One region of the Kurthia sp. Dielmo genome, then DNA from elsewhere that is predicted to be linked to it. Evidence: riboswitches for the same ligand, from Rfam matches in the RefSeq annotation. Region 1 holds a riboswitch; each other region holds the start of a gene.
The links. Region 1 has a riboswitch for S-adenosylmethionine ahead of KTHG_RS00860 (methionine ABC transporter ATP-binding protein). Riboswitches for the same ligand answer to the same signal wherever they lie in the genome.

Region 2: another riboswitch for S-adenosylmethionine. It lies ahead of metK (methionine adenosyltransferase); the one in region 1 lies ahead of KTHG_RS00860 (methionine ABC transporter ATP-binding protein).
Region 3: another riboswitch for S-adenosylmethionine. It lies ahead of metA (homoserine O-acetyltransferase MetA); the one in region 1 lies ahead of KTHG_RS00860 (methionine ABC transporter ATP-binding protein).

Annotation. Positions count from the first base shown of each region.
Region 1 is NZ_HE578956.1:81,030-85,720, forward strand. It holds gene KTHG_RS00845 (hypothetical protein) at 1-22, opposite strand, end outside; gene KTHG_RS00850 (pyridoxal phosphate-dependent aminotransferase) at 35-1,201, opposite strand; gene KTHG_RS00855 (carbon-nitrogen family hydrolase) at 1,306-2,097, shown strand; SAM riboswitch class I at 2,180-2,280, shown strand; gene KTHG_RS00860 (methionine ABC transporter ATP-binding protein) at 2,367-3,368, shown strand; gene KTHG_RS00865 (methionine ABC transporter permease) at 3,370-4,059, shown strand; gene KTHG_RS00870 (MetQ/NlpA family ABC transporter substrate-binding protein) at 4,072-4,691, shown strand, end outside.
Region 2 is NZ_HE578957.1:699,518-705,684, forward strand. It holds gene metK (methionine adenosyltransferase) at 1-1,132, opposite strand, end outside; SAM riboswitch class I at 1,371-1,484, opposite strand; gene pckA (phosphoenolpyruvate carboxykinase (ATP)) at 1,908-3,494, shown strand; gene KTHG_RS08325 (hypothetical protein) at 3,582-4,028, opposite strand; gene KTHG_RS08330 (alpha/beta hydrolase family protein) at 4,032-4,814, opposite strand; gene ytkD (RNA deprotection pyrophosphohydrolase) at 4,792-5,265, opposite strand; gene KTHG_RS08340 (YjfB family protein) at 5,367-5,552, opposite strand; gene yidD (membrane protein insertion efficiency factor YidD) at 5,671-5,904, shown strand; gene KTHG_RS08350 (metal ABC transporter solute-binding protein, Zn/Mn family) at 6,031-6,167, shown strand, end outside.
Region 3 is NZ_HE578957.1:280,599-286,765, forward strand. It holds gene KTHG_RS06280 (patatin-like phospholipase family protein) at 1-167, opposite strand, end outside; gene metA (homoserine O-acetyltransferase MetA) at 336-1,283, opposite strand; SAM riboswitch class I at 1,353-1,458, opposite strand; gene KTHG_RS06290 (sigma-54 interaction domain-containing protein) at 1,525-3,144, opposite strand; gene KTHG_RS06295 (amino acid permease) at 3,255-4,652, opposite strand; gene KTHG_RS06300 (aminotransferase class I/II-fold pyridoxal phosphate-dependent enzyme) at 5,060-6,167, shown strand, end outside.

The DNA of each region.
Region 1 (4,691 bases):
TAATTAATGAAATGATAACCACAAGTGTCACCTCTTAAGCGAATAGATTAAGTGTGGCGATGCGCTCCATTGCTTCGTGAATACGAGCCTCATCAACGAGTAAGCCGACGCGAACATAGCCCTCGCCGTGCTCACCAAAGCCATTACCAGCCGCAACGGCAACATTGGCTTTAGCAAGCAATACATCTGCAAATTCTTCGCTTGTCATACCGCTAGGAACAGGCAGCCATGCAAAGAAGCTACCCGCTGGAATGGTAATGTCCCAGCCGATTTTTGCGGCAGCCTCTTTTAAAGCATGACGACGCGATTCATAAATCGCTAGCTGCTCTGTCACACATTGCTGTGAGGAGGTTAGCGCAACAGCACCGGCATGCTGGATAGCAGGGAATAGACTGCAATAGAGATGGTCCTGAATAAGATTTAAGCCAGCAATCATGTCGCGATTTCCGACTGCAAAGCCAACGCGCCAGCCGGCCATATTATACGTTTTTGATAGCGTATAAAATTCAACACCGATCTCTTTAGCGCCCGCGGTTTGCAGGAAGCTTGGTGGACGAATGCCATCATAGCCAAGTGAACCATAGGCGAAATCATGCATCACTGCAATATCATGCTCCTTGGCTAATGCGACGGTTTCAGCGAAAAATTCGGGTGTTGCAACAGCGCCTGTCGGATTGTTTGGATAGTTGATATACAAAAGCTTTGCAGCCTGTTTTTGTGCCGGAGTTAATGCATTGTAGTCCGGTAAAAACTGATTGTCAGCCGTTAGTGGCATCGTTTCAAATTGGATATTGGCTAGGGCTACACCGGATAAATAATCAGGGTACCCTGGGTCAGGTAATAGCATTGTATCACCCTCATCTAGCATAACCATTGGCAATTCCACTAAGCCTGCTTTGGCACCGAATAAAATGGCGACTTCCGTATTAGGGTCAATATCAACATCGTATTCACGTTTATAAAATGTGGCGATTGCCTCTTTAAACTCTACTGTACCACGAAATGGTGAATATTTGTGCATGCTAGGGTCAGCGGTTGCTTGTTGCATCGCCTCAATAATATGTGTTGGTGTTGGACGGTCTGGGTTCCCTTGTCCTAAGTTAATGACATCGCGTCCTTCTGCCATTGCTTCTGCCACATTTTTTGATAGCTTCGCGAAAAATTGCTCAGGAAGTTGTTGCATCTTTTTTGATAAATTCATGTAGGTGCCTCCAAAAATAATCTATTGTATAATAGAAAGAAATATTCTGAAAATTATTCTCATAGTAGACCTTTTTCAGAAAAATGTCTATAGGTGGTGTCGTGATGAAATTAGGCTGTATTCAATTTAAAGTCGCAACAGGCGATGTAGAAAAAAACTATGCACGCGTAAATGAATTGGTACGCGAAGCACACGCAAAAGGTGCAGAACTCGTCGTTTTACCAGAGATGTGGAATTCAAGCTATGCACTGAAAAAATTAGACGAGCTAGCAGATCCAAATGGTGAGCGCGCAAAGAAATTTTTAAGTGAGCTTGCGAAGGAGTTAGGCATTCATATCGTTGGTGGCTCTGTTTCGACGAAAAAAGGCGACAAATTTTATAATACGATGCTTGTGTTTAATAAAGACGGTGAGCAGGTTGGTGAATACGACAAAGCACATTTATTCCGCTTGATGGATGAGCATTTATATTTAGCAGCGGGCTCAGGACAAAATAATTTCAAATTAGGTGACTTAGATGCGGCGGGCGTCATTTGCTATGATATTCGTTTCCCAGAATGGCTACGCCTCCATGCGCTAAACGGTGCGAAGGTCATTTTCGTTTCGGCACAGTGGCCAACACCTCGCATTGATCATTGGAAAACATTATTACAAGCGCGTGCGATTGAAAATCAATGCTTTATCGTTGCGGTAAATCGTACAAGTCATAAGCCAGAAAACTTTAACGGCAACTCAATGGTGATTGAACCGTGGGGTGAAGTATTATGGACGGGTGATGCAGAGGAAGAGCTAGCGATTGTCGATGTTGATTTTGATAAGGTCGATGAGGTACGCAAAAAAATTCCTGTGTATGATGACCGTCGCCCAGAGCTATATCAAGATATTTTGAAAAATTAAGTTTTTTCTGAAAAAATATTGACAATGGACGTAAAAAGAAATACTATTGATGACATAATCATAAAAACAACTAAATAACTAGGATTTATCAAGAGCGACGGAGGGATAGGCCCGATGATGTCCAGCAACCCCCATTATGGGAAGGTGCTAATTCCTACAGAATGTATTTCTGAAAGATAAATAGCGTTTATTATAGAAAGCGTCTTTCAGAGGAAAGGCGCTTTTTTGTTTTCTGAAAAAGTAATTTTACAAGAATAAGAGGTATGCGCATGATTGAAATAAACAATGTCTCAAAAGTATATCGAGCAAAGAAAAAAGAAGTTATCGGTGTAGATAATGTCAATCTTACAATTAATGACGGCGAAATATTCGGAATAGTCGGATATTCAGGTGCCGGGAAGAGTTCATTATTACGTTGCATCAATTTATTGGAGCAGCCAACAGATGGTGAGATTTTAGTTGATGGTCAAAATTTAATGACACTATCAGGTAAAGAACTACGGCAGGCACGCCTAAAAATCGGTATGATTTTTCAGCATTTCCACTTGATTGACCAAAAGACAGTCGGTGAAAATATTGAGTTTTCATTAAAGGCTGCGAATGTCGCAAAAGACAAACGCGAAGCACGCATTAAGGAACTACTCACAATGGTTGGGCTGTCTGATAAGAAGGACGTTTTTCCCGGTCAGCTATCAGGTGGTCAAAAGCAACGTGTAGGTATCGCAAGAGCGTTAGCGAACGAACCAACGATTTTATTATGTGATGAAGCCACATCCGCACTCGACCCGACGACAACGACAGCCATTTTAAAATTATTGAAAAAAATTAATCGTGAGCTTGGTATCACCATCGTCTTAATCACGCATGAGATGGAAGTAGTCAAAGAGATTTGTGATCGCATGGCAATTATGCAAAACGGACGTGTTGTCGAGCATGGCAGTGTGTACGATATTTTTGCCAATCCAACAAACCCATTAACGCAGGAATTTATCGGCAGTGTTGTGTCCTTTGATATTCCATCAGAAATTATGCATACATTTAATGGCACTATCGTCAAAGTATTATTTAAGGGCGATACCGCAGGGCAAGGAATTATTTCCGATATGCTACAGCAATTTGAAGTACGAGGAAATTTCCTTCACGGTACGATTGAGTACATACAAGAGCGTCCACTCGGCATCTTCATCATGGAATTAATCGGTGACGGACAAGATATTAACCGCGCCATTACGTATATGGAATCTCGCGGCGTAACAGTGGAGGTGCAGTAATATGTTTGATTTCGCTCATTTTACATCGATGCTCCCAGACATTTGGACATCCTTTGGCCAAACGCTATTAATGGTTGGCATTTCATTAGTAGTCGTACTCGTTATTGGGTTGCCACTTGGCTTATTATTATTCATCACAAGTCATGGTTTTTTCGCCGTACGTAACTCCGGCAAAAAGGTAAATCGCATCGTCAATAATGTGTTAAGTTTTGTAATTAACTTTGTGCGCTCGATTCCATACATTATTTTATTAGTCGCACTTATTCCGTTAACTAAAGTGCTTATTGGTGACACAACAGGTCCACTCGCTGTGAGTGTTTCGTTATCTGTTGCGGCCATTCCATTTTTCGCACGACTTGTCGAAACATCATTAAAAGAAATTAGTAAAGGGGTTATCGAAGCGGCAATCGCAGCAGGTGCCTCTCCTTGGTTAATCATCAAGGAAGTATTATTACCAGAAGCAAAATCAGGGATTATTCAAGGCATTACGATGACAATCATTAGCTTGATTGCGTACTCTGCGATGGCAGGTACAATCGGCGGCGGTGGTGTCGGAGACTTAGCGATTCGCTTCGGTTACTATCGCTATGACGATACGATTATGATTGCAACGATTGTTATTTTAGTTATTCTCGTTCAGGCTGTACAAATCTTGGGCGATACGATAGCAAAAAAAGTGAATAGAAAATAGGGGGATTTGAATATGAAAAAGTGGTTAGTAGCAGTTTTGTTAGTTATTGTGACCGCAGCACTTGCGGCGTGTGGTAGCGGTGACGCGAAAGATACAGACAAGGAAACAACGTCAAAAGAAATTACAATCGGTGCAACAGCCGGTCCATATAGCGATATGCTGAAAAAGGCCATTGTTCCAGGTCTTGAGGAGAAAGGCTACAAAGTAACATTAAAAGAATTCAGTGATTATATCCAACCAAACAATGCATTAGATAACGGCGATATTGATGCCAACCTATTCCAGCACTCTGTATACTTAGAAAACTTCAATAAAGAAAATGATACAAAATTAAAAGCATTAATTATCGTGCCAACAGCTCCAATGGGCTTCTTCTCTGAAAAATATAAAACGATTGATGAATTACCAGAAGGCGCTAAAATCTCAATTGCAAATGACCCATCAAACTTAGCACGTACGCTGAAATCATTAAAAGAACAAGGCTTAATCGAAATTAGCGACGATGTAGATCCATTAGTCGCGTCAACAAAAGATATTACGAAAAATCCGAAAAACTTTGAGTTTAAAGAAATCGAAGCGGCTGGCTTACCACGCGCAATCGAAACATCTGATTTAGCGGGTGTCCCAGGAAA
Region 2 (6,167 bases), on a different contig from region 1:
CTGTACGACCAAAGTGACCGTAAGCAGCTGTTTGTTTGTAAATTGGACGACGTAAATCAAGCATTTTAATAATGCCTGCTGGACGTAGATCAAATAATTCGCGAACAGCTTCTACTAATTCAGCTTCTGAAACCGTACCTGTACCGAATGTATCAATTGAAATTGATACCGGTTGTGCAACACCAATTGCGTAAGCAAGTTGTACTTCTGCACGGTCCGCAAGACCTGAAGCAACAATATTTTTCGCAACGTAACGAGCAGCATAAGCGCCTGAACGGTCAACTTTTGTTGCATCTTTACCAGAGAATGCACCGCCACCATGACGTGCATAACCACCGTAAGTATCTACGATGATTTTACGTCCTGTAAGACCTGCATCCCCTTTAGGTCCACCGATGACAAAACGGCCTGTTGGATTGATAAAGTATTTTGTTTGTTCATCTAATAATTCAGCAGGAACAACTTGTTTAATAACATGCTCTTTCATATCTGCTTGAATTTGCTCTAATGTTGTTTCTTCATCATGTTGTGTAGAAATAACGATTGTATCCACGCGTACTGCATGTTGTTCTTCATCATATTCTACTGTTACTTGTGTTTTACCATCTGGACGTAAATAAGCTAACTCACCTGATTTACGAACTTCTGTTAGACGACGAGATAATTTATGTGCTAAAGAAATTGGTAGTGGCATAAGTTCCGGTGTTTCATTACAAGCGTAACCAAACATTAAACCTTGGTCACCCGCACCGATTGCTTCAATTTCTTCATCTGACATAGAACCTTCACGTGCTTCTAATGCTTGGTCTACACCTTGGGCAATGTCAGGTGATTGTTCACCTACTGCAACAAGTACAGCAAGATTTTCCGCATCGAAACCATATTTACCGCGAGTATAGCCGATTTCAGCTACTGTATCGCGAACGATGCCTTTCATATCTACATAAGTAGATGTTGTTAATTCACCTGTTACTAGTACTAAACCTGTTGTAACAGTTGTTTCACATGCAACACGTGCATTTGGATCTTTTTCTAAAACCGCATCTAAAATTGCATCTGAGATTTGGTCACAGATTTTATCTGGATGTCCTTCTGTAACACTTTCTGAAGTAAATAGTCGACGTTGAGCCATTGTATGGGTTCCTCCTATACGAGTTCGATAGATACGGTACTCATTATCCGTGTAGCACCTATTATATAGAAGAAACTTAAAAAATGAGCTGTTCTCCTACGATGCCAGCCAGCCGAAGCTGCTTTTACACGAGTATTATAGAAAGTGCCATTGGCGATTGCAATGACAATCGAAAATAAAAAAACCCTTTTCTCATAATGTTTAATGAGGAAAGGGGTAATTTCGTAAGCACCTTTCACTCTTATCGTTCAAGGAAAATCCTTGCATCAGATTAGCACCAACGCATGCTGTGAAATACATGCAGGTTGCCGGGTTTCATTGGGCCTGACCCTCCACCAGCTCGGGATAAGAGTATCCGTTCAATTTCCAATACTAATAGATTCTATTATGAAAGTCAATCATTTAATAGCTCTGTTAAATACATGACCTATGCTATCTCTAAAATTATAAAATATTGGTCATACACAATCGTATATATGATATTTTTTATGGATAAGTATAACCTAATAAAATTATTTAATACCTGTTGTAATACAGAGCCTTAAAAAACTTATTTACAACAACTGTTATATACAATAAAACAGAATAATGCTGGTTCGAAACACCTTTTACTTCCTTTAACCATTTTGTCATATTTAAATAATTTTTATAAAAAATGATGTATTAATGTAGACTATTGATTTTAATGTGTTATACTAATTCCATAATTAATTAAAAAAAAGCCAATAAGGCATACTAAATAACATATAAATTTTAAAAAAGGATGGTACGACACATGAATTCAGTAGAAACTGCGAATGAATTAACAGAACTATTAGCTGGTCAAAATATTAAGGAACAATTATCAGTAGCACAATTAGTAGAAAAAGCGACATCTCGTAATGAAGCAATTTTAACTGCTGACGGTGCTGTTCGTGCTTTAACTGGTAAATACACTGGTCGTTCTCCTCGCGATAAATTCTTCGTTGAAGAAGATTGCTCAAAAGATAAAATTGACTGGGGGAAAGTAAACCAATCAATTTCATCAGAAGTATTTGATAACTTATATAAAAAAGTAGTAGATTACTTAAAAGCAAAAGAGGAAGTATTTGTATTCAAAGGTTTTGCTGGCGCTGATGAAGATTCTCGCTTATCAATTCGCGTTGTAAATGAATATGCTTGGCATAACCTATTCGCTCACCAATTATTCATTCGTCCTTCTCAAGAAGAGCTTGCTAACCATGTAGCAGACTTTACAATCGTTTCTGCTCCAACATTTAAAGCAGATCCTGCAGTAGATGGTACAACTTCAGAAACATTCATCATCGTATCTCTTGAAAAGAAAATTGTTTTAATCGGTGGTACTGAGTACGCTGGCGAAATGAAAAAATCAATCTTCGGTATCATGAACTACTTATTACCAGAACAAGGTATCTTCCCAATGCACTGCTCTGCTAACGTTGGTGCTGAAGGTGATGTTACATTATTCTTCGGTTTATCTGGTACTGGTAAAACAACTTTATCTGCAGATGCAGATCGTAAATTAGTTGGTGATGACGAACACGGTTGGTCTGATAAAGGTATCTTCAATATTGAAGGTGGCTGCTACGCAAAAACATTAAACTTATCAGCTGAAAAAGAACCTGAAATTTTCAATGCCATCCAATTCGGTACAGTACTTGAAAACGTTGTAGTTGATGAAGCAACTCGTATTCCTAACTATGATGATGCACAATATACACAAAACACACGTGTAGCATACCCAATTCAAAATATCGATAATATCGTTGATCCATCAGTTGCAGGTCATCCAAAAACAATCATCTTCTTAACTGCAGATGCATTTGGCGTATTACCTCCAATCTCTAAATTAACGAAAGACCAAGCAATGTACCACTTCTTATCAGGTTTCACTTCTAAAATCCCTGGTACAGAACGTGGTGTAGTAGAACCTGAACCAGCATTTTCTACATGCTTCGGTGCTCCATTCATGCCATTACATGCTACAAAATATGCTGAAATGTTAGGCCAAAAAATTGACGAGCATGAAGCAAATGTATTCTTAGTAAACACTGGCTGGTCTGGTGGTCAATATGGCGAAGGTAGCCGCATGAAACTTTCTTACACACGTACAATGGTACGCGCTGCAATCAATGGTAAATTAGATAATGCATTCAAAAAAGAAGATAAATTCTTCGGTCTACAAATTCCATCAGAAATCGATGGCGTACCATCAAATATCTTAGATCCTCGTAACGTATGGGAAGACAAAGATAAATATGATGCAACAGCTAAAAAATTAGCTGGTATGTTCCACGAAAACTTCAAGAAATTTGGTACTGTCGCTGAAGGCATCCTAAAAAATGGTGCACCTCGCGTCTAATTTCTTGAAGAAAAACTTCGATTGACAATCAAAAAAATCATCTAAAAAAGAGCCAGAGAGTAATTACTCTCTGGCTCTTTTTATTTGTTAGTCTTGCTCATCCGGTACAAATTTCACGTCCGCTTGATGCTGATTAAAAAATTCAACGATATCTTCTGCATCACCGCGTGTTAATCGGTTAAAAGATATTTCGCGACCATAATCATGAAGCTCTAAGCCTTCTTTACCCGCAACTTCATGAAAGAAAAGATTAAACCATTTTAACTTACTATCAAACGCCGCTTCTTCTGCAAAAAATCGACGTGTACGTTCATTTAAATCAATTTTAAACTCCTTTACAAGTCCTTCTGAACGCATTAAATTCGTATAGTTTTTTAATTCAGCAATTGCTGTTGTTTCTTCATTCCAACATTGGATTGTGACATACGAAAACTTATCGGTGAAATATAGCCATAAGTGATGCCAATACCAATAATTTGTATCAAAATCTTTTGTACGGTCAACGGGTGGTAATTGAATATGCACATAGCCCATCTGTTATCCCTCCTGTTGTTTCATCCAATCACAGGCATCCGCAACTACTTGACGGTTTGCTGCAACCGGAAAATAATGTGTATACTGCTCTTTATACCATGTTTCATATGATTTATGAGCTACTTTTAATGCCGCTTCTAATCGCTTCGCATGTACAATCGGTACATTATCGTCTTGTGCTCCGTGAATGATTAATACTGGACAGCTAATCTCATTGACACGAAAAAGCGGTGTACGCGCATGATATGCTTCTGGCATCTTCGTTGGTGTACCACCTACAACACGTTTTAGCATACGACGCATATCAACACGTTCCTGATAGGTGAGCGTCATATCTGAAACACCACCCCAGGTAACAACTGACGTGATATCGTGTCGTAAAATCGCTGTCCACAGTGCCATGATGCCTCCTCGAGAAAAAGCGAATACATGAACGCGTGTCGTTGAAAATTGCTTTAAAACCTCTACACCATGCACGGCATCAAAGCGGTCAACACCGCCAAATTCATCGCGTCCTTCCCCACCTCGATTTCCTCGGTAATACGGTGCAAATACAACTAACCCCTGTGCAGCAAATTCTGCGATACGTGCAGGACGCACCATACCAACTCCTTGAATGCCACCTCGTAGATACAGCATCCCATCATATTGTCCTGCTTGGTTTGGACATGCGAGCATTCCTTTTACACGAATCCCTTCAGACCAATATGTAATTTCCCGCAGTCGAATGTCAGGATTTGGCGAAGGATAGTCTCTACTGGACTCAATAGTGCCACTTATCCTCAAGTTCGCTCACCTTCTCAAGAATTTTTTTCATGCCCCCATCACGCATATGAAAGCTTAATTGCTCACAGCCTAATAATTCTTCATCTGTCATTAAAACAGCACCTTCTGTTTCATGCTTTTTATAGTTCGTATCTAAGGACGTTACATTGGCAATATATACGGCTTTACCAAATGGTGCTTTCTGTTGTACTACATACGTCGCAAGCCACATCACATCGTTAATATGTGCTCCTGTTTCTTCATATACTTCGCGTATAGCCGCTTCAATTAATGTCTCCCCTGCTTCTTGCTTACCTCCTGGAAATTCATAACCTCGTTGTGGATGCTTTGTTAATAACCAGCGTCCTTCAAATTTCGCTAGTACAAGTACATGTGTTGGATCAAATGAAAATGCGTCTTTTTTGAATGATAGGTCTACGCCATGACCATTTAAATCGGTATAGGAAAACATCTATTACCACTCCTTCATACTGTCAGTGTATCAATACTTCGCAAATAAAAAAACGGGTAAATGCCCTATTTCGCATTTACCCGTTTTTTTATACATTTAGCTTAGATTGACACATCAAAATTTTGACCAACATTTGGGTCAAGTGATGGTGTAGTAATTTGTGGCATTTGTTCGACCATTTGCGCAACAGCTGACGTTTCCATATTCATTGCCTTTTGCATAACACTCATTTGTACGGTTTGTTGGAGCTCCATTAACTGCATCGACATAATTGAACTTACATCCATGTTTCTCCCTCCCTTCACTCTTATGTTATATCGGCTTTTTAAAGCAATCGTACACAATGCTTTTTTAAAGGCTTTTCGGTATACTAACATGGACAACTATTTAGAAAGAAGAATGACGATGAAAAAACTACTTGTTGCGATCTTTCGCTTATACCAGAAAATCATTTCTCCCCTATTCCCACCAAGCTGTCGCTTCCATCCAACCTGTTCAAATTATGGCATTGAAGCTGTATCTCGTTTTGGTGCGATAAAAGGTGGTTACTTAACAATGAAACGAATTTTACGCTGTCAGCCATTATGTAAAGGTGGCTATGACCCCGTACCACTTGAATGGCCATCGAAAAAGAAATAATTTCGATGGTTTTTTCTTTTTCTCTTGTCAAATCGTAATCAATACGATATAGTTATTTTTGTTATTACATTCAAATCGTAATTATTACTATTTAAAAATTCAAACTATATAGGTCGGGGTGACAATATGAAAAAAACACTTTCATTTATCGTTTTAGCACTAACTGCTATCCTTTTAGCAGCTTGTGGCAATGACGATTCTAAATCTACAAATTCATCGGATAAAGTTTCGATTTATACAACCGTCTATCCACTACAATATTT
Region 3 (6,167 bases), on a different contig from region 1:
GTACGCTCAGGCTGCTTTGAAATATAGGAGCATAAATTAATTGCCCCCGCTGAAATCCCAATAATATAGGGCATCATAATCTCTTCGCGTAATAAGGCATCCAGTACACCGCTCGTATAAATGGTGCGGAATGTACCCCCTTCTAAAATCAAACTCGTTTCGTTCACTGTCGCCACTTCCCTTATTTTTCTGCCTATTTATCGTACACTAAATGTGAAAAACTGTCATATTGTTTTCGTATAAATATGCTTTTCATTTTTGTCCATCAAAAAACACTTCCAAAGCTTGCCTCCTGAAAGTGTCTTTTTCTGTTCTCTTTTTAGTTTTTCATCTATTTATAAACAGGAAGACGTTAGCGAATGATTTTCACCTTTGTCTACCCAATCATATGGCGTTTCTTGGTATACATAGTAATTTAACCAGTTTGAGAATAATAAATGCGTATGTGAACGCCATGTATTACGCGGTTTTTTCGTTGGGTCATCTTCAGGGAAATAATGTTTTGGTAGTTCTGGATTTAAGCCCCGTGCGACATCGCGCTCATACTCTAATGCTAGTGTATCCGCATCATATTCTAAATGCCCGGTCACGAGCACATGACGTTCATCTTTTGAAATCATTAAAAAAGCACCTGCTTCATCTGATTCGGATAATAATTCAATGTCTGGATGATTTTTTACCGCTTCCGTTGATATCGATGTATTACGCGAGTGCGGTGCTGGGTAAATGTCGTTAAAGCCACGAAGTAGTTTCACAGTGCTATCATATACTTCATGGTCAAAAATACCAGAGCACTTCGTTTCAAGTGGGTATTTTCCAATGCCATAATAATGATACAGTGCTGCTTGTGCGCCCCAACAAATATGCATCGTTGACGTCACATGCTCCTGTGCCCAGTCCAAAATTTCTTTATGCTCCTCCCAGAAATCGACCTCATCAAACTCAAATAATTCGATGGGTGCACCGGTGATGATCATACCATCATACCGATCTTTTTTGATTTCATGAAATGTTGAATAAAATGTTTCTAAATGTGATTTTGACACATTTTTTGACTCATGTGTTGCGGTATTTAAGAACGTGACATTCACTTGTAGTGGTGTATTTCCTAATAAACGTAACAGCTGTAATTCTGTTTTTTCTTTTTCAGGCATTAAGTTGAAAATTAAAATATTTAATGGACGAATATTTTGGCTCTTTGAGCGCTCCTCCTCCATAACGAAAATCTTCTCTTCTTTTAATCGTTCTGTTGCCGGTAAATATTGTGGAATGTTAATTGGCATGTTCCTGAACCCCCTCAAATTCGTAAAAAAAGCCCTTCTTAATAAAAATAAGAAGGGCAATTTATCCGTTTCTTATCTTCCAAGTACAAAACTTGTAGGAGTTAGCACCTTTCTACTAGTGTAGAGGTTGCTGAAGCGTCGTCGGGCCTTTTCCCTCGGCTTCTCTTGATAAGACTATGCAGTTTCAGTTATCATAGCAAAATTTCAAATACTTTGCAAACTTTTCTGAAAAAATAGAATATTATTCATAGGATACTTGTTTTTCGAGCTGGTATTTTTGAATCTTACGCACAAGTGTCGACTGATTACAGCCTAATGCCTTCGCTGTTTGACGAATGCTAGGGTATTGTCCGAGCGCCTCTTTAATCACTTTTCGCTCAAAGGCATCCACTTGATTTTTTAGTGTCTGATTCTGATCATAAATAGGCGTTTGTGTGAACGTATCATCGACCAACGGCACTGGATTATGCTGTTGATACTCCGGCTTTTGAAATTCTCGCTGAATGTATTGCAGGGTAATGGTCGACTGCTGCGTTAATAAACTAACGCGTTCAATAAAATTTTTCAGCTGACGAATATTTCCCGGCCAATAATACTGCGTAAGACGGTCGACTGCTGCTTCCTCAATCGTACGCTCAATGCTATATTTCTCCATTACTAAATGTAAAAATCGGTATGCAAGCGGTGCAATATCCTCCTTACGTTCACGCAGTGGTGGAATACGTAGCGGAATAATATTTAAACGATAAAATAAATCCTCGCGAAATTCACCGCGCTGCACCATATCATATAAATTACGATTCGTTGCGGTAATGATCCGCACATCCACTGGAATCGGTTTAATCCCTCCTACACGGGTGATTTCTGATTCTTGTAATACGCGTAGTAGCTTTACTTGTAGCGATAATGGCATCTCGCCAATTTCATCGAGGAAAAGTGTACCTCCAGAGGCAAGTTCAAAAAGACCAGGTTTCCCTGTTTTATTCGCCCCAGTAAACGCACCACCCATATAGCCAAAAAGCTCCGACTCTAATAAATTTTCTGGAATAGCACCGCAATTGACCGTAATCATCGGCTTTTGTGCACGGTGACTTCGCTGATGAATTAATTTCGTTAATTCTTCCTTACCTGCACCTGATTCCCCCGAAATAAGTACCGTCGAATCGACGTTGGCAATGCGTGTGGCTTTTTCAATCACTTGGCGCATCGCTTTAGAAACAGCAATCAAGCTCGTTGAAGATTGTTGCTTTAATGCTTCAAGTTGTTCCTTATACTGTGCACTCTGTGACTCTAAGCGTTCAATCGTGCGCTCCATGTCACGTAGTTCAGTCATTTCACGTGAATTGGCGACAACATATTCCACATTGCCCGCCTCATCAAAAATCGGTAGCGCCGTTACTAATACGACATGTCCATTGGCGAATGTTTGCACGATGTCTTCCCGCTTTTTCGATTTTAGCACTTTCATGGTCACCGACTCATTCATAATGCCGCGTTCAACAAATTCCATCACTGGTAAATAGCGCGCATCGACCTCAAACATCTTGCGATCGGCCTCATTTTGAAAAACGATAATGCCATCTGAATTACAGATTGTCAATCCATCACTAACCGAGTTCAACACATGTTCGATAAATTGCCACGATGTCGTCATCTCTTTATCGTGAATAATAAATAAATACGATGCTTCAAGTTCAATAATATGTACAAAGCAATGTTCTAAATCCAAATAGGTTTGTTGTTCTATACGGAATTGTTCAATAATCTCTGCATATTGCTGCGGTGGCTGCTCACTATTACTAGAAATCCACTGAAACTGGTGATCGGTCAAAATATACGTAATCATTTGTTTTAATTCCATCGACAATCCCCTCCGAAGCCTAGCTTAACATGAACATTGTGGAAAAAAAAGCACTTGTCCGCATGAAAAAACAGGAATCCCCCAGTAGGAATTCCTGCCATTTCCATAAGCTATTCTACATCTGCATTTCGTGTAGCATTTGCAGTCGTAAGCGTTGTTTTCTTCAGGCGCTCACGTAGGAAGAAGCTACCAACGACGAAAATAACGAGTATCGTACTCATATAAAACTGGGCCTGCAAGGATGAAATGAACATCTGACAAAGATACACACCCGCAAGCATCGCAATCGTGACATACGTTAAATACGGGAATAGCCACATTTTAATCGCAAGTGGCTCTGTTTCCATTTTTTCATACTGTTTACGGAAACGAATATGTGCGACCGCAATAAAAATATACACGATAATCATTAAGGCACCAACTGCATTACCTAAGAAGTAGAAAATAACATCTGGCGAAATAAAGTAAAGAATGGCACAAAAGTATGCGACAACCGTACTGCCAATGATTGCAAATGTTGGTGCACTGCTTTTCTTCGATAGCTTCATGAAAATCGCTGGTGCATCACCTTTTTCAGCCATACCAAGTAACATACGTGAACTTGTGAAAATCGCAGAGTTCATTACGGAAATAAGTGATGTAAAAATAACAATTTGCATTAGCTGTGCAGCCATCGGAAGACCGGCCATTTCTAAAATGTTGGCGTATGGCGCTGCTAGTAGTTCCGTGTTATTCCACGGAATAATACAAATCATAATTAATACCGAACCAACGAAGAACAATGCTAAACGATAAATAACATTATTAATAGCACGGACGATATTACGCTTTGGATCCTCTGATTCACCCGCTGCAATGGCGGCTACCTCTGCCCCGCAAATAGAGAAAATAACGAATACAATCCCTGTAAAGATTGGTAGCACACCATTTGGCGCAAAACCACCTGCCTCTTGTATAAATGCAAAGCCATTATGTTCAAACGTCGGTAACACACCAAAAATCATTAAGGCGCCGACTACTAAGAACACGATGATAGCCCCTACTTTAATAAATGCTAACCAGTATTCAAATTCACCAAATGTTTTAACGGAGTATAAATTAATGGCTGTTAGTAGTAGCGTAATCCCTACACTACCGACCCATACTGGAATCGACGGTACCCATGAATGCAGCATGCCACCAATAACGGCCGCTTCTAAACCTACAATGAACACCCAACTCGCCCAGTACAACCAACCAACTGTATAACCTGCCCAGCGGCCAATATAACGACTTGAATACGCTGCAAACGAGCCATTCTCTGGTTTTGTTGAAGCCATTTCACCAAGCATTCGCATAATGAAGACAATGATTAGACAGGCCAATATGTACGAAACGATTGTAGCTGGTCCTGTTGATATAATGTTTTTCCCTGTGCCGACGAATAGTCCTGTTCCGATAATCCCACCAATTGAAATCATCGTGATGTGACGTGTTTTTAATGTTTTGCCTAATTCTACTTGCGCCATATTCCAACACCTCCATATTTTTCCCTCACCCTTTACTATGCAATTTTCGTGCCAACTTTTAAAATCACCGAAAGCGCTGTTAGAGCTTCACTTTTAAAGCAATCCTACATTTCATTACAAGCATAAAATGCAATTTTTGTTGCAAAAACGCATCATTTTTCGCGAAAACTACCTATGTTTCAATGAGATAATTATCATCCATTGTCGTTATGTATTAAATATGCTGTTTTATACTTTATTTTTATTTTCCCCTTCTAAACAAATGACTATTTACCATATCATTACTTGAATACGTAAAAACTAACTAGCGCATTGTTTTTTATCTATTTAGATAATTGTGACATCTTTTAATTTCTTTATGCTAAACTTGTTCTATACTATACTGACAGCAAAGGATGTGCCCACCCATGAAAATTGAACGTTCCGCACTGATGACAAAATTTCCGAAAGCGATTTTTGGTGACTTAAAAAAAGCTTCAAAAGAAGCGGCTACTACCGGTCATCAAATCATTGATTTAAGTCTTGGTAGCCCTGACCTACCACCAGACGAAAAAATTCGCCAGGCATTAGCACATCATGCGCTCGCTGAGACTTCGTATGGCTATACACTAGGTGGCATTCAGGATTTCAATGAGGCCGTTGCACGCTATTATAAACGCCGCGTGGAAGTCACGCTTGATGCATCTACACAGGTCTTACAGACGATGGGCTCTCAAGAAGGTCTTGTACATTTACCGCTCGCTTTTTGTAACCCCGGTGACATTGTCTTAACGACAGATCCTGGGTATGTAGCGTATGAAGCTGGGATTCATTTAGCACAGGCTGAGCCCTATTATATGCCGTTACGTGCTGACAATGCTTTTTTACCCGATTTACAGGCAATTCCTGAGGATGTTGCACAGCGCGCGAAATTACTGATTTTAAACTTACCTGGGAACCCGGTACCTGCGATGCCTTCTATCCGCTTTTTTGATGACGTCATTGCCTTTGCAAAAAAATACAATATTATCGTGCTACACGATGCGGCCTATTCTGAATTTTATTTTGATGAAACGGCGCCAGTGTCTTTTCTACAAGCAGCTGGTGCCATCGACGTTGGGATTGAGATTAATTCGCTATCAAAAAGTTTCAGTTTAGCGGGCGCACGTATTGCCTATATCGTCGGCAACGCAGAGATTATTGCGATTTTACAGCAATTAAAATCCAATTTAGACTATGGTACATTTGAACCGATTCAGCGCGCAGCTATCGTCGCACTCGATAACGCAGAAGAAATCACAGCGCGTCTACGCCAAACATTTGCAGCGCGACACCATGTTTTATCACAAGGGCTTGCGGCATTAGGATGGGATGTTGTACCATCAAAGGGTGGGATGTTCGTCTATGCGAAATATCCGCAGCAAACGCTAAATGATATTGAATTTGCCTATGAAGCCATTGCCAAAATAGGTGTCGTTGTCGTTCCTGGATCTATTTTTGGCATGTCAGGTACAAATTATGTCCGTATTGCACTGG